DNA from 3 places in the Streptomyces sp. SX-6 genome. Region 2 is predicted to be linked to each of the others. Evidence: riboswitches for the same ligand, from Rfam matches in the RefSeq annotation. Region 2 holds a riboswitch; each other region holds the start of a gene.
The links. A riboswitch is a leader RNA that binds a small molecule or an ion and turns the genes downstream of it on or off. The one in region 2 is predicted to bind cobalamin.
Positions count from the first base shown of each region.

Region 1: linked by a shared signal. The riboswitch ahead of ACV530_RS33045 (ABC transporter substrate-binding protein) and the one ahead of ACV530_RS03580 (CoA-acylating methylmalonate-semialdehyde dehydrogenase) in region 2 are both predicted to bind cobalamin.
Region 3: linked by a shared signal. The riboswitch ahead of metE (5-methyltetrahydropteroyltriglutamate--homocysteine S-methyltransferase) and the one ahead of ACV530_RS03580 (CoA-acylating methylmalonate-semialdehyde dehydrogenase) in region 2 are both predicted to bind cobalamin.

Region 1 covers NZ_JBTHHU010000044.1:10,320-12,574, reverse strand. Annotated here, with positions in the region: gene ACV530_RS33050 (FecCD family ABC transporter permease) at 1-299, opposite strand, end outside; gene ACV530_RS33045 (ABC transporter substrate-binding protein) at 296-1,285, opposite strand; cobalamin riboswitch at 1,324-1,521, opposite strand; gene ACV530_RS33040 ((2Fe-2S)-binding protein) at 1,545-2,192, shown strand.
Region 2 covers NZ_JBTHHU010000002.1:321,981-324,235, reverse strand. Annotated here, with positions in the region: gene ACV530_RS03580 (CoA-acylating methylmalonate-semialdehyde dehydrogenase) at 1-1,095, opposite strand, end outside; cobalamin riboswitch at 1,321-1,491, opposite strand; gene ACV530_RS03575 (phophatidylserine decarboxylase associated domain-containing protein) at 1,685-2,255, shown strand, end outside.
Region 3 covers NZ_JBTHHU010000026.1:102,425-104,679, forward strand. Annotated here, with positions in the region: gene nirD (nitrite reductase small subunit NirD) at 1-831, shown strand, start outside; cobalamin riboswitch at 862-1,074, shown strand; gene metE (5-methyltetrahydropteroyltriglutamate--homocysteine S-methyltransferase) at 1,207-2,255, shown strand, end outside.

The DNA.
Region 1 (2,255 bases), on a different contig from region 2:
GCCGGTTCCGCGAGCGGATTGCGGACGAGGGCCTGGAGCGCCATGCCGCAGACGGACAGCCCCGCCCCCACGGTGCCGCCGAGCAGCACCCTGGGCAGCCGGACGTCCGTCACGATGGTTTCCCGGACCTGCGGCCAGTCGCCACCGCCCGACGACGGTACGAGCCGGTGCCACAGGATCTGCCAGACCTGTCCGGGCGGCACCGTGACCGAGCCCAGTGCGACGCCGAACGTGACCACCGCGCACAGCAGGACGAGCAGCCCCGCCACCACCGACCAGTACCGGGTGTTCCGGGTCACCGGAAGGACTCCGGGTGCAGCTGCCGGGCCAGCGACTCGACCGCCGCGGGCACCCGTACGCCCAACACCGTGGAGGAGAGCGGGAGTACGACGAAGCGCCGGTCGCGGATCGCGGGCACGTCCTTGAGCGCCGGGTTCGACAGCAGGAAGGACTTCTTGGCCTCGACGGACTGATCCCCGTAGTCGTAGATCACGACAACCTCGGGGGCCCGCTGGGCGACCTGCTCGAACGACACGTTGCCGAAGCGCTTGTCGAGGTCGGCGAAGACGTTTCTGCCACCGGCCAGTTCGAGGATCTCGTTGCCGATGCCCGCGCCGCCGGCGGTGAACGCGGTCTGCTCGCCGCTGTCGTAGACGAAGGCCTTCACCGGTTTCGCCTGGGCGAGGCGGGACTTCACCCGGTCCAGGGTGGTGTGCATCGAGGCGACCAGCGCCTTGGCCCGGCCCTCCGCCCCGAAGATCCGGCCGACGGTCAGGATCTCCTGGTCGTCGGTGGCCGTGGTCACGCGGCCGGAGGGGCAGTTCTCGATGCTGAGGTGGGTGTTGACGCCGCTCTTGGCGAGCGCGGCACGGCCGCGTCCCTGCGACTCGTCGAAGGCGCTGCCGAACCCGGCGTAGACGAAGTCGGGTTCGGCGGAGAGCAGAGTCTCCTGGGAGGGATACTGCTTGGCGAGCACCTTGACCGAGTCATAGGCGGCCCGGTACTCGGGCAGTACGGCGTCGTCGAGGTAGGCGGTGCCCACCATGGACTTCTGCAGGCCCAGCGCCAGCATGATCTCGGTGGCGTGCTGGTTGAGCGCCACCGCACGGGTGGGCGGGTGCTGATAGGTGGTGGTGACACCGCAGTTGCGCACGGTGTAGGGGAAGCCTTCGGCGGTGTCCGTGTCCGCCGAATCGGTCCTGGGCGCGGCCGAGCCGCAGCCGGCGACGAGCAGCAGACAGACGGCTGCCGCCAGGCCGGGAAGCATGCGTATGCGAATGCGCATGGTGCTGTGTGGGTCCTCTCACCGGAACCGGGCCGGGGGTCGGGGCATGGCAAGCGGGCCAGTCTCCTGACTCCCGGATCAGCACTCCCCTCGGCCTTCCCGCCTTGCGGCCGTGGCCTTCGTCGAGGTTCGCTCCCCGGTCACAGTGGCGCGACCGTGCCGGAATTGCACCGGCTTCCTGGCATCCACGGACATCTTAAAGGGATGTTCAAATGGCCCTGTGACAGGCTCTCAACCGATGCCGTATTCCCTGGCCGACTTGGCCGACTTGAGGCGCTTCTTCAGCGTCAGTACCGGTCCACCGCCCCACGACGCCCGCCCCTGGGCCGATTTGGCAACCGACCGCAGCGCGCTCGCCGGCCGTGTCGACGGTGTCGCGCGACGCCTCGCCCTGACGGAGCGGCGGGTGGCCGCCTCCGTGATGTTCCAGGGCCTGGCGGCCCGGGTCTGGTCCCCGCTGATCGGCGCGCACCTGTGCCACGGGCTGCTGCTCGACCTGCCGGGCGGGGAGTTGTACTGGCTGCCCGCACCGGGCGGTGCGGTGCCGTTGCACCTGGCCCGGCCCGCGGGGCACTGGAAGGCGGCTTCGCCGGAGGAGGTGTACGCGCAAGGGCATGCGCTGCTGGAGCCGGTCGCGGACGCGTTGCGCGAACTCCTGCCGATCTCCCCGAAGGTCCTGTGGGGCAACTCGGCCTCCACGGTGGCGGAAGCACTCGATGCCGTCGCAGCGGCCCACCCCGAACGGGCGGCACACGCGCAGGCCCTGGGCCGCGAGCTGACGGGCCTCGGCAGCCACCACGGCCTGGCCGAGTGGCCCGGATCGGCCTTCCGGCGGCGCAGTTGCTGCCTCTACCACCGCAAGCCCGGCGCCGCGCCGTGCGGGGACTGCGTACTGGGCCGCCGCTGAGCGCACCGAACGCACACAGCCCGCGCACGACGGTTGTCGTACGCGGGCTGCGGAAGCGGCGGG
Region 2 (2,255 bases):
GAAGAAGCCGTCCTCGTGGCCGGGAAGGACGAATTCGCGTCCGTCGACGACGAGTTCGGCGCCCTCCTCGGTGCCGATGTCCACATAGCGGCGTACGCGGTCGAGCGCGTCGCGGCTCACCAGCGGCCCGAAGTCGGCCCCGGGGTCGTCGGAGCGGCCGATGCGCAGCGCGCCGATGCGCTCCTTGAGCTTGGCGACCAGGGCGTTCGCCGTCTCCTCGCCGACGGGCACGGCGACCGAGATGGCCATGCAGCGCTCGCCCGCGGAGCCGTAGCCGGCGCCGATGAGGGCGTCCGCGGCCTGGTCGAGGTCGGCGTCCGGCATCACGATCATGTGGTTCTTGGCGCCGCCGAAGCACTGGGCGCGCTTGCCGTGCGCGGCGGCGGTGGCGTAGATGTGCGCGGCGATCGGGGTGGAGCCGACGAAGCCGACGGCCTGGACGCGCGGGTCCTCCAGCAGCGTGTCGACCGCTTCCTTGCCGCCGTTGACGACGTTGAGCACACCCGCCGGCAGCCCGGCCTCGAGGAAGAGCTCCGCGAGCCGCAGGGGCACGGACGGGTCGCGCTCGGACGGCTTGAGGATGAACGCGTTGCCGCAGGCGATCGCGGGCGCGGCCTTCCACAGCGGGATCATCGCGGGGAAGTTGAACGGGGTGATCCCCGCCACGACGCCCAGCGGCGCCCGCAGCGAGTGGACGTCGATGCCCGTGCCCGCGTTGTCGGTGAACTCGCCCTTGAGCAGGTGCGGAATGCCGGCGGCGAACTCGACGACCTCGAGCCCGCGCTGGAGGTCGCCGTGCGCGTCGGCGACCGTCTTGCCGTGCTCGGCGGACAACATCCGGGCCAGGGAGTCCCGTTCGCCCTCCACGAGCTGGAGGAACTTCATCAGGACGCGGGCCCGGCGCTGCGGGTTCCACGCGGCCCACTCGGCCTGCGCCTTCACCGCGTCGTCGATCGCGGCTGTGGTCTCGTCGCGCCCCGCCAGGGGCACCCTCGCCTGCACCGCGCCGGTGTTGGGGTCGTGGACATCGCCGAACAGCCCCGATGTTCCGGATATGTGCTTGCCGCCGATGAAATGGGTGAGTTCACGAACCATGAACAGCTTGCTCCCGTCAGGTGGGATCCGGGGATGGCACGGCAGGCCCGGCGGCGTCACCGGGTACGGTGCGCGCGCACGGAACAGCCGCGGGACGCGAAGGCGGGCGATTCGCCGGAGAGTTCCGGAGAGTTATGGACGCACGGACGTTCCCGTGCGTTCCGGAGGATCGCCGCGGTCGTGGGTGAGGACCGGTGCCATGCGTGTCTGCTCCATCCTCGTGGAAACACGGAACATGCCGCGGCCGGTATCCTGACTCCCGGATCACCGCATGCCGCCAGCCTTCCCGACGCGACGCGTCAGTGGCGTGCGCGCAACGGCACACTCCCCGGTCACAGTGGCGGGACCGTTCCGGATTCGCACCGGCTTCCCTGCACCGCGGGCCTTGGTCACGAACATATAGTTGGACGTCCTAGTAAGTCCACCCCCTGCCGGCCCCGGCCCCGGCCCCGGCCCCGACCCCAGCCCCTGACGCCGGCAGGCCGGATCCGGCCGTACCCGGAAATGGCTGGATCGCGGAAGTGCCGAAGGGTGCCGGGGCTTGGGAGGATGCGACCCGCTGTCGACGCGACCAGTGAGGGGAACGGCCATGACCGCTGTCATCACGCCTCAGGAACTCCACGCGCGCTACCAGAACACGTTCGGCCGGGCGGGCGGATATCTGCCGCGGAACCCGCTCGCCATCGACGAATTCCAGAAGAGCCTCGCCCAGCGCGCGGCGGACCTCAAGGAAGAACTCCACCCGGCCGTACAGGAGATGGCCGAGCTCATCCACTCCGACGGCATCGTCCGGAAGTACGTGTCCGAGATGATTGCCCAGGTCCCGGACGCGCACCGGCACATCGCCGACCTCGACGCGTTCGTCCAGTACCTCAACGTCGTCGTCAAATGGGCACCCTCGTACGACCGCGACCCGATGAAGCTGATATCCCTGCCGATGTCCGCACTCGTCGGCTACATGCGGCTGACACCGTCGGGCAATGTCGCCTTCCGCCTCCCGCAGTTCAACGACAAGCTCCGGGTGATCCTCCGGGCGTGGTGTCAGTATCTGGACAGCCCGGAGAGCGCGCATGTGCTGAACACCCGGAACTGGTTCTCGCAGCCGGCCGTCGAGCTCAACAAGCTCTACGAATACGAGTGCTGGGACCACCGGACGGAGG
Region 3 (2,255 bases), on a different contig from region 2:
GGCAACCTCGGCGTGCCGGCGGTCCAGCTCGTCGGCCTCCTCGTCCTCGCCACCGCGGGTGCGGGCCACCCCCGGCTGCTGCCGCTGTGCTACATCCCGCTGATCGCGCTCACCGTCGTCGCCGCGGCGCGGTGGATGGACAACCTGCCGGTCCGCCACCGGCATCCGGCCCTGCGCGAGATCACCCGCGACGGCCACACCTGGCTGCTCTCGGTGCTCTACCTCGGCACGTTCGGCTCGTTCATCGGCTTCGGCTTCGCCTTCGGGCAGGTCCTCCAGGTGCAGTTCCAGGACCAGTTCGACACCCCGGTCAAGGCCGCCTACCTCACCTTCCTCGGCCCGCTGCTCGGCTCGCTCTCCCGCCCGCTGGGCGGCGCGTGGGCCGACCGGCACGGCGGTGCCCGGGTGACCGTCGCCGTCTTCGGGGCCATGGCGGTCTCCGCCGCGCTGATCCTCGTCGCCGCCCAACAGGGCCTGGTCGCCGTCTTCTTCGCGGGCTTCGTCGCGCTGTTCGTCCTCAGCGGCATCGGCAACGGCTCCGTCTACCGCATGATCCCCGCCCTCCACCACGCCAAGGCGCTGGCCGCGGCCCAGGCGGGCACGGACCCGGCCGCGGCACATGCCGCGGCCGAGCGGCGGGCCGCCGCCCTGATCGGCCTCGCGGGCGCCGTCGGCGCCCTCGGCGGCCTGCTGGTCAACATCGCCTTCCGCCAGTCCTTCCTCGCCACCGGCAACGGCGAAGCGGCGTACGTCGCCTTCCTCGCCTTCTATGCCGTCTGCGCCCTCCTCACCCTGGCCGTCCGCCGCGGCTCCGGTGTGTCCGGCAGGTGAACAGGGCTGTTCCGCGCACCGGTCAGCACCTAGGCTGACCGGTGCAGCTGGTTCGCCCTGCCCGCCAGGCAGGCGCGTCGCAAGAGGGAATCCGGTGGGAATCCGGAACTGCCCCGCAGCGGTGAGCGGGAACGACCGCCGTCATGAGCACTGGGCCCGTAGGGACCGGGAAGCGACGGTCAGTAGGTGTGCGCCATGCACGCGCCCGCGAGTCCGAAGACCTGCCGCTGCCCGTGCGCGACCAGTGCGCACGGAAGGTCCGGTGACCTCGAGGGCGGGTCGGCGCGCGCAGCACCGCGGTGTGCGGTGTCAGCCGTACCCTTCGCGCCCCCGGTCGTCCCCGGGCCTCCTGGGCAACTCGCGAAGGAGAGTTCCATGACCCGCAAGACCGCGGCCGCGGCAGCACGGGCCACCGTGTACGGCTATCCCCGTCAGGGCCCCGACCGGGAACTGAAGAAGGCCGTCGAGGGCTACTGGAAGGGCCGGGCGGACGCCGACGGGCTGCGGCGGACCGCCGCCCGACTGCGGGCCGCCACCTGGCGCGGCCTCGCCGCCACCGGGATCCACGAGGTCCCGACCGGCGACTTCTCGTACTACGACCACGTCCTCGACACCAGCGTCATGGTCGGCGCCATCCCCGCCCGCCACCGGGCCGCCGTCGAAGCGGACGCCCTGGACGGCTACTTCGCGATGGCGCGCGGGACCAAGGACGCGGCGCCGCTCGAAATGACCAAGTGGTTCGACACCAACTACCACTACCTCGTGCCGGAACTGGGCCCCGGCACCGTCTTCGCCGCCGACTCCCGCAAGCAGGTCGGGGAGCTGAAGGAGGCCCTCGCCCTAGGTCTCACCGGACGCCCCGTGCTCGTCGGCCCGGTCACCTACCTCCTGCTCGCCAAGCCCGCCCCCGAAGTGGCGCCCGGCTTCGACCCGTTGACCCTGCTGGACCGGCTGCTGCCCGTCTACGCCGAGGTGCTCGCCGACCTGCGGGCCGCCGGCGCCACGTGGGTGCAGCTCGACGAGCCCGCCCTCGTCCAGGACCGCACCCCGGCCGAACTGAACGCCGCAGCCCGCGCCTACCGTGAACTCGGCGCCCTCACCGACCGCCCTCAGCTCCTGGTCGCCTCCTACTTCGACCGGCTCGGCGAGGCACTGCCCGTCCTGGCCAAGGCCCCCGTCGACGGGCTCGCCCTCGACTTCACCGGCCGCGCCGCCGCCAACCTCGACGACCTCGCCGCCGCCGGCGGCCTGCCCGGCAAGCGGCTCGTCGCCGGAGTCGTGGACGGCCGCAACGTATGGATCAACGACCTCACCGCGTCGCTGACTACCCTCGCCACCCTCCTCGGCCTCGCCGACCGGGTCGACGTCGCCGCCTCCTGCTCGCTCCTGCACGTCCCGCTCGACGTCACCGCCGAACGCGACAT